4 regions of the Serratia sp. C2(1) genome follow, and region 2 is predicted to be linked to each of the others. Evidence: riboswitches for the same ligand, from Rfam matches in the RefSeq annotation. Region 2 holds a riboswitch; each other region holds the start of a gene.
What was found. Region 2 has a riboswitch for thiamine pyrophosphate ahead of thiM (hydroxyethylthiazole kinase). Riboswitches for the same ligand answer to the same signal wherever they lie in the genome.
Positions count from the first base shown of each region.

Region 1: another riboswitch for thiamine pyrophosphate. It lies ahead of thiC (phosphomethylpyrimidine synthase ThiC); the one in region 2 lies ahead of thiM (hydroxyethylthiazole kinase).
Region 3: another riboswitch for thiamine pyrophosphate. It lies ahead of tenA (thiaminase II); the one in region 2 lies ahead of thiM (hydroxyethylthiazole kinase).
Region 4: another riboswitch for thiamine pyrophosphate. It lies ahead of thiB (thiamine ABC transporter substrate binding subunit); the one in region 2 lies ahead of thiM (hydroxyethylthiazole kinase).

Region 1 is NZ_JAZFBA010000009.1:15,588-20,687, reverse strand. Features, by position in the region: gene nudC (NAD(+) diphosphatase) at 1-680, opposite strand, end outside; gene rsd (sigma D regulator) at 780-1,283, shown strand; TPP riboswitch at 1,323-1,446, shown strand; gene thiC (phosphomethylpyrimidine synthase ThiC) at 1,562-3,505, shown strand; gene thiE (thiamine phosphate synthase) at 3,498-4,136, shown strand; gene V2S86_RS24885 (HesA/MoeB/ThiF family protein) at 4,141-4,890, shown strand; gene thiS (sulfur carrier protein ThiS) at 4,887-5,087, shown strand; gene V2S86_RS24875 (thiazole synthase) at 5,089-5,100, shown strand, end outside.
Region 2 is NZ_JAZFBA010000001.1:193,324-198,423, forward strand. Features, by position in the region: gene V2S86_RS00935 (glycoside hydrolase family 68 protein) at 1-890, shown strand, start outside; gene V2S86_RS00940 (GNAT family N-acetyltransferase) at 969-1,394, opposite strand; TPP riboswitch at 1,463-1,554, shown strand; gene thiM (hydroxyethylthiazole kinase) at 1,591-2,385, shown strand; gene thiD (bifunctional hydroxymethylpyrimidine kinase/phosphomethylpyrimidine kinase) at 2,382-3,182, shown strand; gene V2S86_RS00955 (inhibitor of vertebrate lysozyme family protein) at 3,269-3,727, shown strand; gene gutQ (arabinose-5-phosphate isomerase GutQ) at 3,770-4,741, opposite strand; gene srlR (glucitol operon DNA-binding transcriptional repressor SrlR) at 4,734-5,100, opposite strand, start outside.
Region 3 is NZ_JAZFBA010000001.1:783,102-788,201, forward strand. Features, by position in the region: gene V2S86_RS03600 (ABC transporter substrate-binding protein) at 1-403, shown strand, start outside; gene V2S86_RS03605 (ABC transporter substrate-binding protein) at 474-1,409, opposite strand; gene V2S86_RS03610 (ABC transporter permease) at 1,436-2,203, opposite strand; gene V2S86_RS03615 (ABC transporter ATP-binding protein) at 2,200-2,940, opposite strand; gene tenA (thiaminase II) at 2,937-3,617, opposite strand; TPP riboswitch at 3,680-3,782, opposite strand; gene V2S86_RS03625 (LLM class flavin-dependent oxidoreductase) at 3,942-4,964, shown strand; gene V2S86_RS03630 (SDR family NAD(P)-dependent oxidoreductase) at 4,991-5,100, shown strand, end outside.
Region 4 is NZ_JAZFBA010000002.1:392,123-397,222, forward strand. Features, by position in the region: gene thiP (thiamine/thiamine pyrophosphate ABC transporter permease ThiP) at 1-801, opposite strand, end outside; gene thiB (thiamine ABC transporter substrate binding subunit) at 777-1,763, opposite strand; TPP riboswitch at 1,819-1,944, opposite strand; gene sgrR (HTH-type transcriptional regulator SgrR) at 1,982-3,643, opposite strand; gene sgrT (glucose uptake inhibitor SgrT) at 3,734-3,946, shown strand; gene V2S86_RS17415 (MFS transporter) at 4,330-5,100, shown strand, end outside.

The DNA of each region.
Region 1 (5,100 bases), on a different contig from region 2:
CGGTACCATCCGGCGTTCAGCAGCTCTTTCGGATCGTGACGAATCTCACCGCGGTGGTAATCGGCCATAAAGGCCATCATCAGCGAATGCGGGAACGGCCAGGGTTGAGAAGTGACATAACGCAGGTTTTTGATTTCAATATTACTTTCTTCCATCACCTCGCGCGCGGCCGCCTGTTCCAGCGTTTCGCCGACCTCGACAAAACCGGCCAGCACAGTATGAATGCCGCCGCGATGACGCACATGCTGCGCCAGCAGGATCTCATCGTCACGCCGAATAGCGACGATTACGCAGGGTGCAATCTGCGGGTAGTAACGCTCCCGGCAGTGGCCGCACAGGCAGGCGCTCTCGGTACGGCTGAGGTGCATCTCATGGCCGCAATAACCGCAGAAGCGATGAGAGCGGTAAAAGTCGGCCAGTTGCACGCCGCGCCCGGCAAGCTGAAACAACCCGCGATCGAGCTCGAGCAGTTGACGCACCGAGCCCATATCCTGCGGCATCGTCTGACGCACCAGCCACACCGGCAGCCCTTCCCACTCGCCAATGGTGCGCGCCATTCGCCCCTGCAGGGAAAACGCCGCCGCCGAACCGAACGGCAATTCACCGTGCGGTAACCAAAGTTTGCTTTCATGGCTGACGATCCACCAGCCATTTTCATTACCCGTTAATGCAAGTTCCATATCGTTGTTGCACAACCTCAGCTTCACTGGCACTCTACAAATCGGCCTTGTTACATTTTAATAACTTACTGTTACTTTTTATTACTTACGGAGTCAAACATGCTCAACCGTTTGGAAAGCCTGACTCAGCGCGTTGGTGGTAGTAATGAATTAGTTGATCAATGGCTTCAGGCACGCAAGCAGTTGCTTGTCGCCTATTGCACCCTCGTGGGCATCAAACCGAACAAAGAAAAGCATACGCCGCTGAATGAAAAAGCGCTGGAGAACTTTTGCCATAATTTGGTGGATTATCTCTCTGCCGGGCATTTTCATATCTATGACAGAATTATCAAACAAGTGGAAGGCGCACCCAGTCCGAAAATGGCGCTATCGGTGAACATCTACCCCAAACTTTGGGTCAATACCGAGCAGATCATGGCTTTCCACGATCGCTATACCGAAGTAGATATCGATCAGGACGTGTGCATGGAACTCCACCAGGCGCTGTCGGATATCGGCGAAACGCTTGCTGCACGTTTTACCCTGGAAGATAAGTTGATCCAACTGGCGACGGAAGCCTCGCAGCAACCTCTGTCGGATAAAGCACTGGATCAGACGCGTTAGAATTTTGTAGTTTTTTTTATTATCCCTCCTATACTGGAGGGCATCTTGTCGGAGTGCCTAGCGCTGATTTGCTCATCAAATTGGCCAGGCTGAGACCGTTAATTCGGGATCCGCGGAACCTGATCGGGTTAATACCCGCGAAGGGAACAAGAGTAATCTATCGCCACAGGCAGGGCTTCCCGAACGGGGATACCCCCGCCTTGCCGGCCAGCATCATTACTCCCTCCGAGCTCCAGACAAGCAATTTTCCCAACTCATTACACTGGTAGGAATTTGCTATGTCTAACGTTAAAAAACCACGCGCTCGTAAAGAGCAGCGCGAAGAAGCCCAGCAGTTTATCGACACTCTGCAGGGCGTATCCTTTCCCAATTCACACCGCATCTATCTGCAAGGCTCGCGCAGCGATGTGCGGGTCCCGATGCGTGAAATCCAGCTCAGCCCGACGCTGATTGGCGGCGACAAAAACAACCCGCAATACGAGCAGAACGAAGCTATCCCGGTATACGACACCGCCGGCCCGTACGGCGATCCGCAATCCGAACTCGATGTGCACCGCGGCCTGGCGAAACTGCGCGCCGGCTGGATCGAAGAACGTGGCGATACCGAGGCCCTCAAAGGCGTCAGTTCCGGGTTCACCCAGCAGCGCCTGGCGGACGAAGGGCTGGATCATCTGCGCTTCGAGCATCTGCCGCAGCCGCGCAAAGCTCAGACGGGCAAATGCGTCACCCAGTTGCACTACGCGCGCGCCGGCATCGTCACCCCGGAAATGGAATTCATCGCCATCCGCGAAAACATGGGCCGTGAGCGCATCCGTGGTGAAGTGTTGCGCCACCAGCATCCCGGCCAAAGCTGGGGCGCTAACCTGCCGCAAAACATCACGCCGGAATTCGTTCGTCAGGAAGTGGCCGCCGGACGTGCCATCATCCCCGCCAATATCAACCACCCGGAAGCCGAACCGATGATCATCGGCCGTAACTTCCTGGTGAAGGTCAACGCCAATATCGGCAATTCCGCAGTGACTTCGTCGATTGAAGAAGAAGTGGAGAAGCTGGTGTGGTCCACCCGCTGGGGTGCGGACACCGTGATGGATTTGTCCACCGGCCGCTATATCCACGAAACCCGCGAATGGATCCTGCGCAATAGCCCGGTACCGATCGGTACGGTGCCGATCTATCAGGCGTTGGAAAAAGTGAACGGTGTGGCGGAGAATCTGACCTGGGAAATGTTCCGCGATACGCTGCTGGAGCAGGCCGAGCAAGGCGTCGACTACTTCACTATCCATGCCGGTGTGCTGCTGCGTTACGTGCCGATGACCGCCAAACGCCTGACCGGCATCGTCTCCCGTGGCGGTTCGATCATGGCCAAATGGTGCCTGTCGCATCATCAGGAAAACTTCCTGTATCAACACTTCCGCGAAATTTGTGAAATCTGCGCCGCCTATGACGTATCGCTGTCGCTGGGTGACGGCCTGCGCCCCGGCTCGATTCAGGACGCCAACGACGAAGCGCAGTTCGCCGAACTGCACACGCTGGGCGAACTGACAAAAATTGCCTGGGAATATGACGTGCAGGTGATGATCGAGGGCCCTGGCCACGTGCCGATGCAGATGATCCGCCGCAACATGACCGAAGAGCTGGAACACTGCCACGAAGCGCCGTTCTATACCCTGGGCCCGCTGACTACCGATATTGCACCGGGTTATGACCACTTCACCTCCGGCATAGGGGCCGCGATGATCGGCTGGTTCGGCTGCGCCATGCTGTGCTACGTCACGCCGAAGGAACACCTCGGTCTGCCAAACAAAGAAGACGTGAAGCAGGGATTGATCACCTACAAAATTGCCGCCCACGCCGCCGACCTGGCCAAAGGGCATCCGGGCGCGCAAATCCGCGATAACGCCATGTCCAAAGCTCGCTTCGAATTCCGCTGGGAAGATCAATTCAACCTGGCGCTCGATCCCGCCACCGCCCGAGCCTACCACGACGAAACCCTGCCGCAGGAATCCGGAAAAATCGCCCACTTCTGCTCAATGTGCGGGCCGAAGTTCTGCTCGATGAAGATCTCGCAAGAGGTCCGCGACTACGCCGCCGCGCAGGAGGCTGCCAAGCCGATAGAGGTGCAGCTAACCGGCATGGAGAAGATGTCAGCCGAGTTCCGCTCACGGGGTAGCGAGTTGTACCACAGCGCCGATACCCTGCAGGAGGAGATGAACAATGACTGAAATCGCCACGCCTTTCCCCGCCACGCCGCACAGGCTGGGATTATACCCGGTCGTCGACAGCGTTGAATGGATTGCCCGCCTGCTGGAGGCGGGCGTGACCACGATCCAGCTGCGCATCAAGGATTTGCCGGATGAACAGGTCGAGGATGATATCGCCGCCGCCATTGCCCTCGGCAAGCGCTATCACGCCCGGCTATTTATCAACGATTACTGGCAACTGGCGATCAAGCACGGCGCCTATGGCGTGCACCTCGGCCAGGAAGATTTGGATACCACCGATCTGGCGGCAATCCATCGGGCAGGATTACGGCTTGGCGTATCCACTCATGACGATGCCGAATTAGCCCGGGCGATAGCGGTGAAACCTTCCTATATCGCACTGGGGCACATCTTCCCGACCCAGACCAAAGAGATGCCTTCCGAGCCCCAAGGCCTGGCTGAGCTGAAACGCCATGTCGCCGGACTGGGTGACTATCCAACGGTAGCGATCGGCGGGATCGGGATTGATCGCGTGACGGCGGTGCTGGATTGCGGCGTCGGCAGCGTGGCGGTGGTTAGCGCCATCACCAAGGCACCGGACTGGCGTGCGGCCACCGCGCAGCTTTTGCAACTGATCGAAGGCAAGGAGTGATTCGATGCTTAACGATCAAGAATTTCTGCGCTACAGCCGCCAGCTGCTGTTGGAGGACGTAGGTCCGCAAGGCCAGGAAAAGCTTAAGCAGGCATCGGTTTTGCTGGTCGGCCTGGGGGGACTAGGTTCCCCCGCCGCGCTCTACCTGGCCGCTGCCGGCGTCGGTAAGCTGCTGTTGGCCGATGACGATACGCTGCACATCACCAATCTGCAGCGTCAGGTCCTTTACCGCAGCACCGACATTTCCAAAGGCAAAGCCGCTCTGGCACAGCGTCAGTTGCAAGCGTTGAACCCGATGGTCGAATCCATCGCGCTGGAACAGCGTTTACAGGGGGAAAGCTTGCAAGACGCCGTGGGGCGCGCCGATCTGATCCTGGATTGCAGCGATAACATGACAACCCGCCATGCCGTGAACGCCGCCTGTATCGCCGCCGGCAAACCGCTGATCAGCGGCAGCGCGGTGGGTTTCAGCGGCCAGTTGCTGGTGATTGAACCGCCTTATGCCCACGGTTGCTACGCCTGCCTGTACCCAGAACACACCGAGCCGCAACGCAACTGCCGCACCGCAGGCGTACTCGGCCCGGTGGTCGGCGTCATTGGCACCCTGCAGGCGCTGGAGGCGATAAAAATGCTGGCGGGAATGCCTTCATCACTCAGCGGCAAGTTACGGCTGTTCGATGGTAAACAGCAAAGCTGGAGTACGTTGCAGCTCAGCCAGGCCAGCACCTGCCCGGTATGCGGAGGCGCAGCATGAAAGTCCGGCTGAATGACCAACCGCTGGAGCTGGCGCAACCACTGAGCGTCGCCACCCTGCTTGAGCAGTTGGAGCGCCACCAGCCAGGTACCGCACTGGCTATTAACCAAACTATCATCCCGCGTGCCGACTGGGCTAACCACCAGGTACAGGACGGTGATGACATCCTGCTGTTCCAAGCGATTGCCGGAGGCTGACATGCTGCAAATC
Region 2 (5,100 bases):
CGGAAGGGGTTTCACCGACGACGCGTGAATGGGCCGGTACCCCGATCTTGTTGAATAACGAAGGCGACATCGACCTGTATTACACCTGCGTGACACCGGGTGCCACCATTGCCAAAGTGCGCGGCCGCATTGTGACGTCGGATGACGGCGTGCAACTGCAGGACTTCAACGAGGTGAAATCGCTGTTCGAGGCCGATGGGGTGTATTACCAGACCGAAGCGCAGAATGCCTACTGGAACTTCCGTGACCCAAGCCCGTTTATCGATCCGCAGGATGGCAAGCTGTATATGGTGTTCGAAGGCAACGTAGCCGGCGATCGCGGTTCGCATGTGGTTGGTCCGGATGAGTTGGGGCTGGTGCCGCCGGGCCATGAAGAGGTGGGCGGCGCACGTTTCCAGGTGGGCTGTATCGGCCTGGCGGTGGCGAAGGATCACAGCGGTGAAGAGTGGGAGATTTTGCCGCCGCTGGTCACGGCGGTGGGCGTCAACGATCAGACCGAACGCCCGCACTACGTGTTCCAGGACGGCAAGTATTACCTGTTCACCATCAGCCATAAGTTCACCTATGCCGAAGGGCTGACCGGGCCGGATGGGGTATACGGTTTTGTCAGCGATAGCCTGACCGGGCCTTACACGCCGATGAACGCCTCAGGCCTGGTACTGGGTAACCCGCCGGAACAGCCTTTCCAGACGTATTCGCACTGCGTGATGCCGAATGGTTTGGTGACGTCGTTTATCGACAGCGTGCCGACCGTCGGCGAAGATTACCGTATCGGCGGGACTGAGGCGCCAACGGTACGCATTGTGCTGGAAGGCGACCGTTCCTTTGTACGCGAGGTCTATGATTACGGTTATATCCCTGCGATGCAGGATATCGTTTTGCAAGGGTAACCCGCGGCTTGTAGCCTGAGCCGCTCCAGAGGCCTGACGATGTCAGGCCTTTTCAGGTTTGGTTCACAGCAGACAAGACTATTTTTTAGGCGAATGCAGCAGGTAGTATTCTTCGCCGCCGTCGTTGCCGGTGGTGATCTTTTGCCAGCCATGCTTATGGTAAAACGCCAGCGCCTTCTCGTTTTTCACCAGGCATTTCAGCGAGCCGGTCGCGGTAAAGGTTCGCTCCGCCGCTTGCAGCAGGGCCGTGCCGACGCCGCGTGGCGGCAAGTGAGGATCGACATACAGGTTGTGAATAAAGTTATCCTGGCGATAGATCGACACGAACCCCAGCAGTTTTCCCTGATCTTCCGCCACCCAGATATCCTCGCCCAGCGTCGAGCGGTCGAAATCCTCCAGCCGGTAATCTTCGGTATCGCGCCACGTGAACGCCGCCTTGCGCGCAGCCAGATAAAGGGTGCGCAAGAACGGGCGATCGGCTTCTCGGTAGGGTCTTGTTTGCATGGCAGCTCCTTTTTGTTTTTTGACACTATAGCGCGATTGACCTCACCGGCAGCAACCCCAATAATGGCCTCCTTGACTCGGGGTGCCCCAAGGGGCTGAGATTTTACCCGTATTACCTGATCTGGATTATGCCAGCGTAGGGAAGTCTCGGTGCCCCAACCGGTACCCGCCTTCTTGAACGCCGGTTGGGAGGAATATGTTCGCTCGACCTGATGCTTTACCCGGCGCCCGCGCCGCGGCCTGTCTGACCCAATTCAAACAACAGCCCCCGCTGATTCACTGCCTGACCAACGAAGTGGTGCAGGAGCTGACGGCTAACGTATTGCTGGCGCTTGGCGCTTCCCCGGCGATGGTGGTGGAACCGACCGAAGCGGCGCAGTTCAGCCAGATGGCGAGTGCCCTGTTAATCAACATCGGTACTCTCAATGCCTCGCGCGCCGAATCCATGCTGGTGGCGGTAGAAGCCGCCAATTTGGCGGGAACGCCCTGGACGCTGGATCCGGTGGCGGTAGGCGGGTTGGCGTACCGCACCGCCTTTGCCCGTCGTTTGCTGGGCGAGAAGCCGGCGGCGATCCGGGGCAACGCGTCTGAAATTATGGCGCTGAGCGGCCGGCAGAGCGCCGGGCGCGGCGTAGACAGCACCGACGACTCGCTGGCGGCTTTGCCGGCGGCACGGGAACTGGCGCAGCTCAGCGGCGCGGTGGTGGCGGTAACCGGCGTGGTGGATTACATCACCGATGGCCGGCGCGACTGGGCGGTCGCCGGTGGCGATGCGCTGATGACGCGGGTGGTGGGCACAGGTTGCGCGCTGTCGGCGGTGGTGGCGGCATTTTGCAGCCTGTCGGGCGATCGGCTGGACAACGTCGCGACCGCTTGCCGGGTGATGTCGCTTTGCGGCGAGCGGGCCACGCACCGGGCTACGGGGCCGGGCAGCTTTACCCCGGCGTTCCTCGACGCCCTGTATCAACTGCGTGCGGAGGAGCTGCAATGAAACGGATTAACGCTTTGACCATCGCCGGCACCGATCCGAGCGGCGGCGCCGGCATCCAGGCCGATCTGAAAGCCTTTTCTGCACTGGGGGCTTACGGCACTTCCGTGATCACCGCGCTGGTGGCGCAAAATACTCGTGGCGTACAGTCGGTATATAACATCGATCCGGCGTTTGTCGCCGCCCAGTTGGATTCGGTATTCAGCGACGTGCGCATCGACAGCGCCAAGATCGGCATGCTGGCCAACGCCGATATCGTGCAGGCGGTGGCCGAACGCCTGCGGCATTACCGGCCGCCGTTCGTGGTGCTGGACACGGTGATGCTGGCGAAAAGCGGCGATCCCCTGCTGGCGCCGGAGGCGGTAGAGTCTATCCGCCGCGAACTGCTGCCGCAGGTGTCGATCATCACGCCGAACCTGCCGGAGGCGGCGGCCCTGCTGGCGTGCGCCCCGGCGGAAAATGAGCAACAGATGCGCGAACAGGGCCGGGCGTTGCTGGCCATGGGGTGCCAGGCGGTGCTGATGAAGGGCGGCCACCTCAGCGAAAACGAAAGCCCGGACTGGTTGTTCAGCGCGGGGCAGGAACTGCGCTTCACTGCACCGCGCGTGGCGACTCGTCATACGCACGGCACCGGCTGCACGCTTTCCGCTGCGCTGGCTGCGTTGCGCCCGCGTCATGAAGACTGGGCCGGCACGGTCGCCGCCGCCAAGGACTATCTGCAAAAGGCATTGCAGCAGGCAGATACCCTGGAAGTGGGGCACGGTATCGGGCCGGTACATCATTTTCACGCGTGGTGGTGATTCAACTTTTTGTCGTTGTTGTGGTCAGACTGGATCCATGCCCGGCGCTCGCCGGGTACGAGCGGATTTAACCAAGGGAGAAGGCCATGACAGGACAAAACGCACTTCGCTGCGCCATCTTCGGCGCGTTACTCAGCCTCAGTGCGGGCAGCGTTGCCCAGCAGATTGTTACCACCTCGGACGTGATCCAGCAGCCGGGCTATCAAACCAGCTGGCAGAACATGGTGAAGGGGCAGGCTCGCCTGCCGGGCTGGGCGCGCAAGGGGATGGGCACTTCCACTCCGGCGCAAAGCCTGAGCTGGAAGGGGCAGAACTACCTGGTGGGCAATCTGTGCAAGCCGCACGACTGCGCCAACAACTTTTTGATCGTGGCGTTTAAAGAAGACAAATCCCAGGCCTGGGGCGTGCGCGTCGAGGTGGCAGATAAGCCGGAAGCGGTTGATCATCCGAAGCAGTACGCCAAATACCAATGGCTGGGCAAGCCGGACGAAAACATGAAGGCGCTGCTGAAAAAACAGTTCGAGAGCAATCCCGACTGGAAATAAAACGACCTGGGGCGCAACTGCCTGCGCCCCGAGGTAACGCACTCAGCCAATGCCGGCCTGATGCAGATCGTGCAGGTTGATCGCGCCCACCAGCACGCCATCCAGATTGACCACCGGCGCGGCGCTGATGTGCTGTTCGTGCAATGCCTCCAGCGCTTCTCCGGCGCGCCACTGTTCCGGCAAGCGGTAGCCGGGGCGGGTAATGGCCGGGCCCAACGCATCCTGCAGGCTATTGCCTTTCACCAGCCAGCGGCGCAGGTCGCCGTCGGTAAACACCCCCACCACTTTTTGCTGCGCATCGCACACCGGTACCAATCCCAGCCCGGTGCGGCTCAGTTCGAGCATCGCTTCCATCACATTGGCGTTTTCACTGACCTGCGGCAGGCGATCGCCGGTGCGCATCAGGTGGTGTACCCGATTCAACAGGCGTGCGCCCAGGCTGCCGCCCGGATGGGAACGGGCAAAGTCTTCGGCGTTGAACCCGCGTTGGCGCATCAATGCCATCGCCAGTGCGTCGCCCATCATCAGCGTATTGACCGCGCTGGAGGTGGGCGCCAGCCCCATCGGGCAGGCCTCACGTTCGACGCTGATGTCCAGCACGCAGGCGGCGGCCAGCGCCAGCGGCGACTCTTTGCCGCCGGTAATGGCGATCACCGGGATGTTATTTTCCGCCAACAGCGGCAAGATCAAATCCAGCTCCTTGGCGCGGCCGGAATAGGAGATAAACACCACCACGTCGTCGGCGCCGATCATGCCGAGATCGCCGTGCAGCGCCTCCGCAGGGTGGACGAAGAACGACGGAGTGCCGGTGCTGGCCAGCGAGGCGGCAATTTTTTTGCCGATATGGCCGGATTTGCCGATGCCGGAAATCACCGCCTTGCCCCGGCAGTTCAACAGCAGTTCGCAGGCGCAGACGAAATTGTCGTCCAGGCGCGCCAGCAGGCGCTGCGCTTCGGTCAGCTCAATTTCCAGCGTTTCGCGGGCAAAGGCCAGCAGGGCAGTAGCGTTACTCATCGGAATCTCCTACCAGAATGATATTGATGCCTTTCGCTTGCAGCGCGGCGAGGTAATCCGGATTGATGTTTTTATCGGTGATCAGCGTATCCACGGCGCTCAGGTCGCACACCACGTTTGGGCTTTTGCGGCCGAATTTCGACGAATCCACCAGCAGGATAATGCGGCTGGCAGCCTCGCACATCGCCTTGCTGACGTTGTGCACCTCGTTAAAGGTGGTGACGCCGGCGTTGAGATCGACCCCGTCCGCGCCAATAAACAGTTTGTCGAAGCTGAACTTCTGGAACGCCGACTCCGCCAGGCTGCCGTGGAACGAGGCCGATTTTTTGCGGTAGGTGCCGCCGGGCATCAGGATGGTT
Region 3 (5,100 bases), 590 kb from region 2:
GGCGCCTTATCGGCAGGTTGCCGAGCTCGACAGGCCTGGCATACGCATTGCGGTGGGCCAGGGCGCGGCCTATGACCTGTACCTGTCGCGCACCTTAAAGCAGGCGCAGCTGGTGCGTGCGGAGACCTCGCCGGCCGCGATCACCTTATTCTTCGAGCAAGCGTTGGACGCCGCTGCGGGCGTGCGTCAACCGCTGCTTGCCGCCGCTGCCGCGAACCCGGGCTACCGGGTGCTGGACGGGCACTTTACCGCGATTCACCAGGCGATGGCGGTGCCGCGTGGTAAAGAGCAGGGGGCAGCCTATGTGCGCTGTTTTGTGGAAAGATGCAAGGCCAGCGGGTTGGTGCAGCAGGCGCTCAAGCGCAGCGGCCAGGGCGATGTGACGGTGGCGCCAGCGGCGTGAGGCGGTTGGCAACGGGTTTTTGTGGTTCAAGGGGAGGGGCGCTGCAGACAGCCCCCCCCGCGAATAACCCTTAATGCAGTTCCACGGCGTATTGCGCCACCGGGGTGATTTTCTTGATCAGCTTATTGTCGAACAGGAACTGTTCGTAAGCCTGGTAGCGCGCGGTGTCCAGCCTGGCCGGATCGGTGGCGAACAGCGGCAAAGTTGTCTGCCACGCCTGCTTGTTCAGTTCGGTGTTCAGCTCCGGATGGGTTTTGGCGAAGGCCAGCCAGGTTTCCTGTGGGTGAGCCTGCAGGTAATCGTTGCCTTTTTTCAGCGCGGCGAGGAATTTCCTGATCTTCGGCTCGGCTACCGCGTCGCGGTTGGCGACGATGATCAGTTCGTCATAGGCCGGCACGCCGTAGTCCTCGACGTTGAACACCACCGGATTTTTCCCCTGCAGTTTCAGCTCCAGCGCTTCAATGTTGCGATAACCGCCGATCACCGCATCGACCTGGCCCGCTAGCAGGGCGCTGGTCAGTTGGAAATTGACGTTAATCAGCTTCATGTCGTTCGGGTCAAGATGCGCATGTTTGGCCATGGTGGCCAGCGTGGCCTGCTCGATGCCGCTGACGGAATAGCCGATTTTTTTGCCCTTGAGATCCGCCGGCGAGGTGATGCTTTTATCCAGTGTCATCAGGGTATTGAGCGGCGAGTTAATCAGGGTGCCTACACGCACCAACGGCAGGCCCTGATCGGCGAAGAAGTGCAATTGCGGCTGATAGGTGATGGCAAGATCGGCCTGTTTTGCCGCCACCAGGCGCGGCGGCAGCGCAGGATCGGAAGGGGACACAATCTTGACCTCGAGGCCTTCGGCCTTGAAGGCGCCAATTTGCTCGGCCACCATGATGGGTGCGTGATCGGGATTGATATACCAGTCGAGCACCAGCGTCAGTTTTTCGGCGGCGGCAGCATTGCCGGCCAGAGCGGCGCTGAGCATCAGCCCGCAGAAGGTTTGCTTGATCATTTCTTACCCCAGTCGTTAAAAAGTTATCAGTCGTTTTCCGGCGCCCAGGCGATCAGGCGCAGCAGCAGCGCATCCACCGTCATCCACAGCAAGACGGTCATCAGCACCAGAATAAACAGCGCGGCAAAGCAGACGTCGGTCTGCATGCGCGCGTTGGCGTTCAGCATCACGTAGCCCAACCCTTCCGCCGAGCCGACCCATTCGCCGATAATCGCGCCGATGGGGGCGACGGCGGCGGCCATGCGCAACCCGGAACCAAAGGCCGGCAGCGCCGCCATCAGCCGCACATGCCGCAGTTGTGCCCAGGGGGAAGCGCCCATGGTGCGGGCCAGATCGAGATAATCGTTATTGACCCGGCGCAGCCCATCAAAGAACGCGGAGGTGACCGGGAAGAAGATCACCAGTACCGCCATCGCCACTTTGGCGCTCATGCCGAAGCCGAACCACAGCACCAGCAGCGGTGCCAGCGCAAACACCGGTATCGCCTGGCTGGTCAGTACCAGTGGCATCAGCCAGCGTTGCAGCCGGGGTGAATAGATCATGCACAGCGCCAGCGCCGCGCCGAGCAACACCCCAATCCCCAGCCCGCAGGCAATCTCCGAGGCGGTGATCAGCGTGTGATAAGCGAGATAGGCGCGCCCGCTCCACAGCGCCTGCGCTACCGCAGAAGGCGAAGGCAGCAAAAAAGCGGGAATATCTCCCAACGTGATGAGCCACCACAGCAGCAACAAACCAGCGAACACCGTCAGGCTGCGGCGCACCCGCGGCAGGCGGTTTTCAACCCGTAGCGTCATTCGGCGGCCCTCATCAGTTGCGCCAACAGTTCGCCCTGGCTTTTCAGCAGATGGGGATTGTCCGGCGCGCGCGGCGGCAGGCCGCCGATGACATGCGTATCGTCAATGCCGGCGGGGTAGCGGGAAAGCACCAGCAGGCGATGGCTCAGACGGCAGGCTTCCATCGGGTCATGGGTAATCAACAGTACGGTATGCTGCGCCAGCAGCTCGGCCGCCAGGGTTTGGATCATGGCGCGGGTGATGGCGTCCAGCGCCGAGAAGGGCTCGTCCATCAGTACAATCGGCTGGCGTTCATACAGCGTGCGTGCGATGGCGGCGCGCTGGCGCATACCGCCGGACAAGGCCGAGGGCAGGGCTTTGGCGTAACCGCTCAGCCCCACGCGCTCGAGCAGATGCCCGGCCCATTCCCGGTCGGCTTTTTCGCCGCGCAGCCGCGCACCGAGGCTGATATTTTCGGCGACGGTCAGCCACGGATAGAGCAGGTCTTTTTGCCCCATATAGGCGATGCGGCCGGCTATCGGCAGGCCATCGCTGCCGGTCACTTCACCGGCGGTGGGCAGCATCAGCCCGGCGATAATCTTCAGCAGGCTGGTTTTGCCCGTGCCGCTGGCGCCGAGCAGGGCGACAACGCTGCCGCCGGCAATATCGAAACTCAGCCGATCGAAAATCACCTGCCGGCCAAAGCGCAGGCTGAGATCCCGCACCTGAATGCCGGGCGGCGCGATGCGGTCACTCATGAGGCGTTCAACCCCATCTGCCAGAAGGCGGACTCCAGCCGGGTGGCGGTGGTGAAAATCTCCGCAAGCTCGGCAAAGCGGCTTTCTGCGCCACGCTGGTGGCCCACGCTCTCCAGCAGATCGAGAGCCGCCTGCACGCCGGCCAGATAGTTTTTATCGCCATAGTTGCGGATCCACGAGGCGTAAGGATTGCCCTCCATCACCGTCGCCGGGTCGTCAAGCAGGCGCAGACCAATCTCGGCATAGCCTGCGACGCAAGGCATCAGCGCGGCCAGCAGATCCAGCGCATCGCCGGAGTGGCCGATATCGAGCACATAGCGGGTGTAGTTCAGGGTTTCCGTCGCCTCGGGTTCGGCGGCAATCTCGGGTTCGCCCAGCCCCCAACCGGCGCAGTAAGCCAGGTGCAAAGGCAGTTCGGCGACGATGGCATTGAGCGAAGCGGTGGCCGCGCGCATCTCCGGCAGCGTGCGTAGCTTGCTGACCAGCAGGGCGTAGGCGCGGGCGAAATGGATCAGGAACAGGTAATCCTGGGTCAGATAGCGGCGGAATGCGGATTCAGGCAGCGTGCCGGCGGCCAGTTGCCGAATAAAAGGGTGGGCAACGTAGTCCTGCCAGTCCGCGCCTGCCTGTTGGCGCAGCCGTCCGTAAAGACCGTTATCGAAAAGGGGAGTAAACATGGGACCTCCAAAAGTGAGTGGAGATCCGGGCGCGCTGAGGTATGAACAGGCAATGACCGAGAGCGTGATTGCCGACCCGTCCCTTCGCTGGCATGACCCAGATCAGGTTCAAAGGGTTCGGCTTGCGCCATCTCAGCCCGTAACAGGACACCCCTCGGAGGAGCCTGTTATACGATATTTGCTTTTTGATTACAATGCTCGGGCGAGGGGGATCGGCGGGGGCGGCAATTGGTTCGTTTAGTGCGATTCGCGACGATTTTTCTGGCACCGGCGGCGGCATTTTTGCACTGTAATCCGGTAACGTTGACTCTGAGGAACACTCCCATGAAGAAGATCGGCTTTCTCTCTTTTGGTCACTGGACGCCTTCGGCACAGTCCGGTACTCGTTCTGCGGCGGATGCGCTGCTGCAATCCATCGATCTTGCAGTCGCTGCAGAGGCGCTCGGGGCGGACGGTGCCTATTTCCGCGTGCATCACTTCGCCCGCCAGCTCAGCTCCCCGTTCCCGCTGCTGGCCGCCGTCGGCGCCAAAACCCAACGCATTGAGATCGGTACCGGCGTGATTGATATGCGCTATGAAAACCCGCTTTATATGGTGGAAGACGCCGGAGCCGCCGATCTGATTTCAGGCGGACGGCTGCAACTCGGCATCAGCCGCGGTTCGCCCGAGCAGGTTATCGAAGGCTGGCGCTATTTTGGCTATACGCCCGCAGAGGGCGAGACCGAGGCCGATATGGCCCGTCGCCACACCGAGGTGCTGCTCGATGCGCTGCGCGGTGAGGGCTTCGCCGAGCCGAACCCGCAGCCGATGTTCCCCAATCCGCCGGGGCTGCTGCGCATCGAACCCTTTTCCGCCGGCCTGCGCGACCGCATCTGGTGGGGCGCCAGCTCCAACGCCACCGCGGTGTGGGCGGCAAAACTGGGGATGAACCTGCAAAGCTCGACGCTGAAAAACGACGAAACCGGCGAGCCTTTCCACATTCAGCAGGCCAAGCAGATCCGCGCTTACCGCGCCGCCTGGAAAGAAGCGGGCCACCCGCGCGAGCCGCGCGTGTCGGTCAGCCGCAGCATCTTTGCGCTGATGAACCAGCAGGATCGCAGCTACTTCGGCGGCAGCGGCAAGGAAGGCGATCAGGTCGGGTATATCGACCAGCAAACCCGGGCGATTTTCGGCCGCAGCTACGCCGCCGAGCCGGAAGAACTGATCAAACAGCTGGCGCAGGACGAAGCCATTGCCGAAGCGGACACCTTGCTGTTAACCGTGCCTAACCAGTTGGGCGTCGATTACAACGCGCACGTGATTGAGTCGATCCTCACCCATGTCGCCCCGGCGCTGGGCTGGCGTTGATGTCTCAACAATAAAGGAGGCAGGCCATGTCTCGTATTTTCATTACCGGCTCGGCGGACGGGTTGGGGCGCGCGGCGGCGGCAACCCTGCTGGGCGAAGGCCATCAGGTGATCGTTCATGCGCGTGAGCCGGGCCG
Region 4 (5,100 bases), on a different contig from region 2:
CGCCTGGCTCAGGCGCTGGCTGAGCACGACCAGCCCCAGACAGCACGCCAACTGGATCAGTGCCAGCAGGGCGGCGCGGCTAAGATCGTAGTCATAGCTGAGCGCCTGGTAGATCGCCAGTTCTATGGTGGTGGCCTGCGGCCCACCGCCCAGTGACAGCACGGTGGCGAAGCTGGCGAAACAGAGCATGAAGATCAGTGCGCCGCTAGGCAGGGTCTGGCGACGCAGCGCCGGCCACTCGACGAAGCGGAACTGTTGCCAGCCGTTCATGCCGAGCTGAGCCGCCAGTTGGCGCTGTTCGACCGGAATATTTTCCAACGCCTGCAGCAGCAGGCGGGCGGCCAGTGGCAGATTGAAGAACATATGCGCCAGCAGGATGCCCTGCAGACCATAGGGGGAAAAACTGTAGTTGATGCCGAGCCAGCCGCACAGCGATGCCAGCCAGCCCTGTCGGCCATACACGCTGAGCAGGCCGAATACCGCCACCAATACCGGCAGTACCAGCGTCATGGCGCACAGCCGCAGGAGCAACAGTCTGCCGGGGAAGCGGCGGCGGTACAGCGCTCGGGCCAGCGCTATGGCGGGTAGCACCGAGATCAGCGCGGACAGCAATGCCTGCCAGAAGGTAAAGCGGACTACGTGCCACAGGTAGCTGTCCTGCCACAGGCCGCGCCAATCGCTTTCCGGTGCGTGCCGCCACAGCGAGCCCATCGCCAGCGCGGCGACGGCCAGGATCAGGCCGGCGGCCAGCAGCCCCGGCCAGAGCCAGTGCGGGATCAGCGACTGACGGCGGTTTGCCATGCCCGGATCCAGCTACCGCGTTGTTTGGCGACCTCTTCGGCGCTGTATTGCAGCGCGGTCTGGGGGACGGTCATTTGATCAAAGCCTGCCGGCAGTTGAGTCTTGATCACCGGGTACATCCAGTTACCGGTTGGGATGGCGTTCTGGAACGCCGGGGTCACCATAAACTGCATGAAGCGCTCCGCCAGTTCAGGCTGCTTGCCGGCCTTGAGTTTGCCCGCCACTTCCACCTGCAAATAATGGCCTTCGCTGAAGTTGGCCGCGGCGTAGCTGTCTTTCTTCTCTTCGATCAGATGATAAGCCGGGGAGGTGGTATAGCTGAGCACCAGATCGCCTTCGCCTTTCAGGAATAGGCCGTAGGCTTCGCTCCACCCCTTGGTGACGGTGACGGTTTTCTTCGCCAGTTTCTGCCAGGCTTCCGGCGCTTTGTCGCCAAACACTTTCTGCATCCACAGCAGCAGGCCCAGGCCTGGGGTGCTGGTGCGCGGGTCTTCGTAGATCACCTTCCAGTTTTGATCGCCGTTGACCAGTTCCTGCAGGCTCTTTGGCGGGTTTTTCAGCTTTTCTTTGTTGTAAACGAAGGCAAAGTAACCGTAGTCATAAGGCACGAAGGTTTTATCCTGCCAGCCGCCCGGCACGCTCAGTTTGGCGCCGTCAATGCGGCTAGGCGCGAATAGGCCGGTTTGCTGCGCGGCCTGCAACAGGTTGTTGTCCAGCCCCAGCACCACGTCGGCAGCGCTGTTTTTCCCTTCCATGCGCAAGCGGTTAAGCAGCGAAACGCCGTCTTCCAGCGCGACGAATTTCAGCTCGCAGTTGCAGTCCGCTTCGAACGCTTTTTTCACCGCCGGGCCAGGGCCCCAGTCGGCCGCGAAGGAATCATAGGTGTAGACCGTCAGCGTGGGTTTGGCAAACACCGGTACGGCGCACAACAACAGTAATAAGGGCAGGCTTTTTTTGACCACTTTGCACTCCTGAAAGATAAGGGGGCAAAGGTATCTGAGGGCGAGGTGATTAAACCGGGTCGCTATGCTCAAATCCCTCCGCCGGTATTGACCGGATCAGGTTCGACGGGTTTGTTCTCAGCAAAACCTGCGCACCGCGTTTTCATCGCGCCGCCACCGTTTCGCACCCCGTTGAGACGGCGCTATTGTAGAGACTAACGGGCGTCGGCGAAAGGCGCTTATGCTTCCGGCGGCGCAAACCAGGCGGATTTAAAATCAAACCAGCCAAGGGTATTCATTCGCACGCCGCGCATGCTGCGCTGGCCATGCAGTTGCAGCCAGTGATGAAACAGCGGGTGTAACTGGTGACCCTTGACCAATCGTTGGCAAAAATCCGCCAGCGGCAGGGCATTGGCGCGCCACAGCGCCGCATCTGCGGCGAGATCTTCATTCATGCAGTGCTGCATCAGCGGCAGCTCATACAGGGTGGCGAACAGCGAAAACTCCAGCGGCAGGTAGAAGTTGGCGCTACCCAACCACAGATCGCTGGCCGCTTCCCCCTTATGCCAGGCGTCGTAGCTCACCACCTGCACGTTAAGCCGCACCCCGTGCAGCGCCAACAGCGGTTCAATTGCCTGTTGAATGGCGTGGAATTCCGAGTGTTCACTGTAGTAGGTCAGCGTCAACGCGGTCAGCCCGGCCGGCTTGGGTTGTTGCGCCAGCGCACGATTGTGATGCCAGCGCGGCAGGATGCCATAGGCCGGTGACCAATAGCGTTGATAAACCGGCCCGGCATTACTCAGCAGCGAGATGGGATTAATCAGCTCGCACAGCCAGCTGCGAATGGCCGGATCGGCCGCCAAAGGAGAGCGTTGATCGAACAGCAGGAAATAGCAGCCTTCCTCCAGCCGGCTTTCCAGTTCGTTGTTGCCGGTGTCATCCGCCTGCAGTTGCACGCCGGAATGCACCAGCTCTTCGGTAAGCTCCGGCAACACCCAGATATTCACCTCATCAATCAGTGCCCGGTAGCCGAAGTAGTCATCGAAGGCGTGGATTTTCATCTGGCTGCGGTGGTTGCGTACCACGCTGTACGGCCCGGTGCCGACCGGATGGCGCGAGAACTCCGGCATGCTTTGCCATTCGCGCGGCAGGATCATGGCAGGCACGCTGCCCAGCAGCCAGGGCAACCAGTAATCGGGGCTGTGCAGATGCACGTCAATCACGAAAGGCGTCGGTGAGGTCACGCTCTCGATATGCGAAAACAGCGGCTGAGGGATCAGACGAGTGAGGGAGCTAATCACATCGTCCATTTCCAGCTCGCGGCCGTGATGAAAATGTATCGCCGGGCGCAGATAAAAACGCCAGTGCAAGGGCGTCAGCGGCTGCCAGTGATGAGCCAGGTCCGACTCCAGTTCCCCGTTTTCCTCGTTTATCCGCGTCAGGCCGCTGAAAATCTGCCGGGCCAGGTGAATTTCCGAACGGCGCAGCGCCGAGCCGGGCAGCAGGTTGTACAACTGGCGATAGTAGAGTACGCGCAAGATGTGTTTACCCTGCCGAAAGCTGCGCCCAAGCTGGGACAGCAACATTTGCCGCACCACGTTTTTATCGCCGACCAGTTGCACCAGTTGATCGATGCGGTCCTGCTCCAGCAGCTCTTCTGCCCGCTGCTGCTGCAGCGCCAGGCCGGTGTAGTGGAAGGTGAGCCGCGAACGCTTGCCGCGCCCCGATTCCGCTTGCCAGGTCAGCCACCCTTGTTGTTGCATGGCACCGAGCAATGAACGCACGTGACGGCGCGAGCAAGTGAGCACTTCGGCCAACTCTTGCAGCGTGGTGTCGGTGGTCTCGCCGTGGCAGCGCTGCCACAGGCGAATGAACTGCTGTTGCAAACGTGAGGTAGACATAAAAGAGGAAGGCTCCGGCATCAATTCATCAATTTATCTTTCCCCATATTACGCCGATAATTTTCCTCAATGAAAGGGGGAGGGCGAATGATGAAAGCTTTCTTGTCAGAACAGTTCTATCAGCGCTATTTCAGCGCGGTGCGCCGCCAGCACGCCGACTGGCTGGGCCTGGTGCCGGAACAGGCCCGGCTGGATATGTTGGCCCATCTGACACAGTGGGATCTTAGGCTACGTCCCACCGTTGACCGTGGTGCCGTCGCAGACCCAAAAGCCCGTTATCCCGACGAAGGGAGCAGCCCATAGTGGGCTATGGGCAAGCCCGCCAACACAGAAAACGGGTTTTTGGGGCGCGACCCGAAGGGCTGGGGCCATTTGAGCGCACATCTGTGTTGCGCGCCGCTTATTTGGCCCACCAAACCTCACGACACGCGCCTTGCTGCACGCCCAAATGACCGCCAGCGGCGCTCACGTGCAACGGTGGGGCGTAGCCTCGATATGACGGACAAGCAATATCGCGAGCATCTCTGAGTTTGCGGCAGCAAAAAAGTTTCTGAGTAATGGTGTTGTTCACCAGCCAGTGGGGTCATACCCACTGGTTTTTTTATTATTGGCCGCGATGATGTTCTTGCAATTTTTTCACCGTAGCCTAAGGTTTTGTCTTCCGCTTTAGGGGCAGGGACGAAGATATGAAACGACTGTACTGGTTGCCGCGCCGCTTTAATCCCGTCTTTGCCGCATTCTTGTTGATTGCTTTTCTTTCCGGGATCGCCGGGGCGCTGTTGGCGCCGACGCTGAGCCTGTTCCTTACCACCGAAGTCAAGGTACGGCCGCTGTGGGTGGGGTTGTTCTACACCGTCAACGCCATTGCCGGCATCGTCGTCAGTTTTCTGCTGGCCAAGCGTTCGGATACGCGCGGTGACCGGCGCACGCTGATCCTGGTGTGTTGCCTGATGGCGGTCGGCAACTGCCTGTTGTTTGCCTTCAACCGCGACTACCTGACGCTGATCACCGCCGGGGTGCTGATGTCGGCGATTGCCAATACCGCCATGCCGCAGATTTTCGCGCTGGCGCGGGAATATGCCGACAGCTCGGCGCGTGAAGTGGTGATGTTCAGTTCGGTCATGCGTGCGCAATTGTCGCTGGCGTGGGTGATTGGCCCACCTCTGGCGTTCACGCTGGCGTTGAACTACGGCTTTACCTGGATGTTTATGATCGCCGCCGCCACCTTCGCGATCTGCGCCTTGCTGGTGTGGTTTACCCTGCCTTCTGTGCCGCGCACCCCGTCGGTGGAGCAGGGCGATGCGCTGGACGGTGGGCCTTCGGCCCCGATAGCGCCCGCCGGCGCCTGGCGAAACCCCGATGTACGGCGGCTGTTTATCGCCTCTATGCTGATGTGGACTTGCAATACCCTGTACATCATCGATATGCCGCTGTATATCACCGCCGATCTGGGCCTG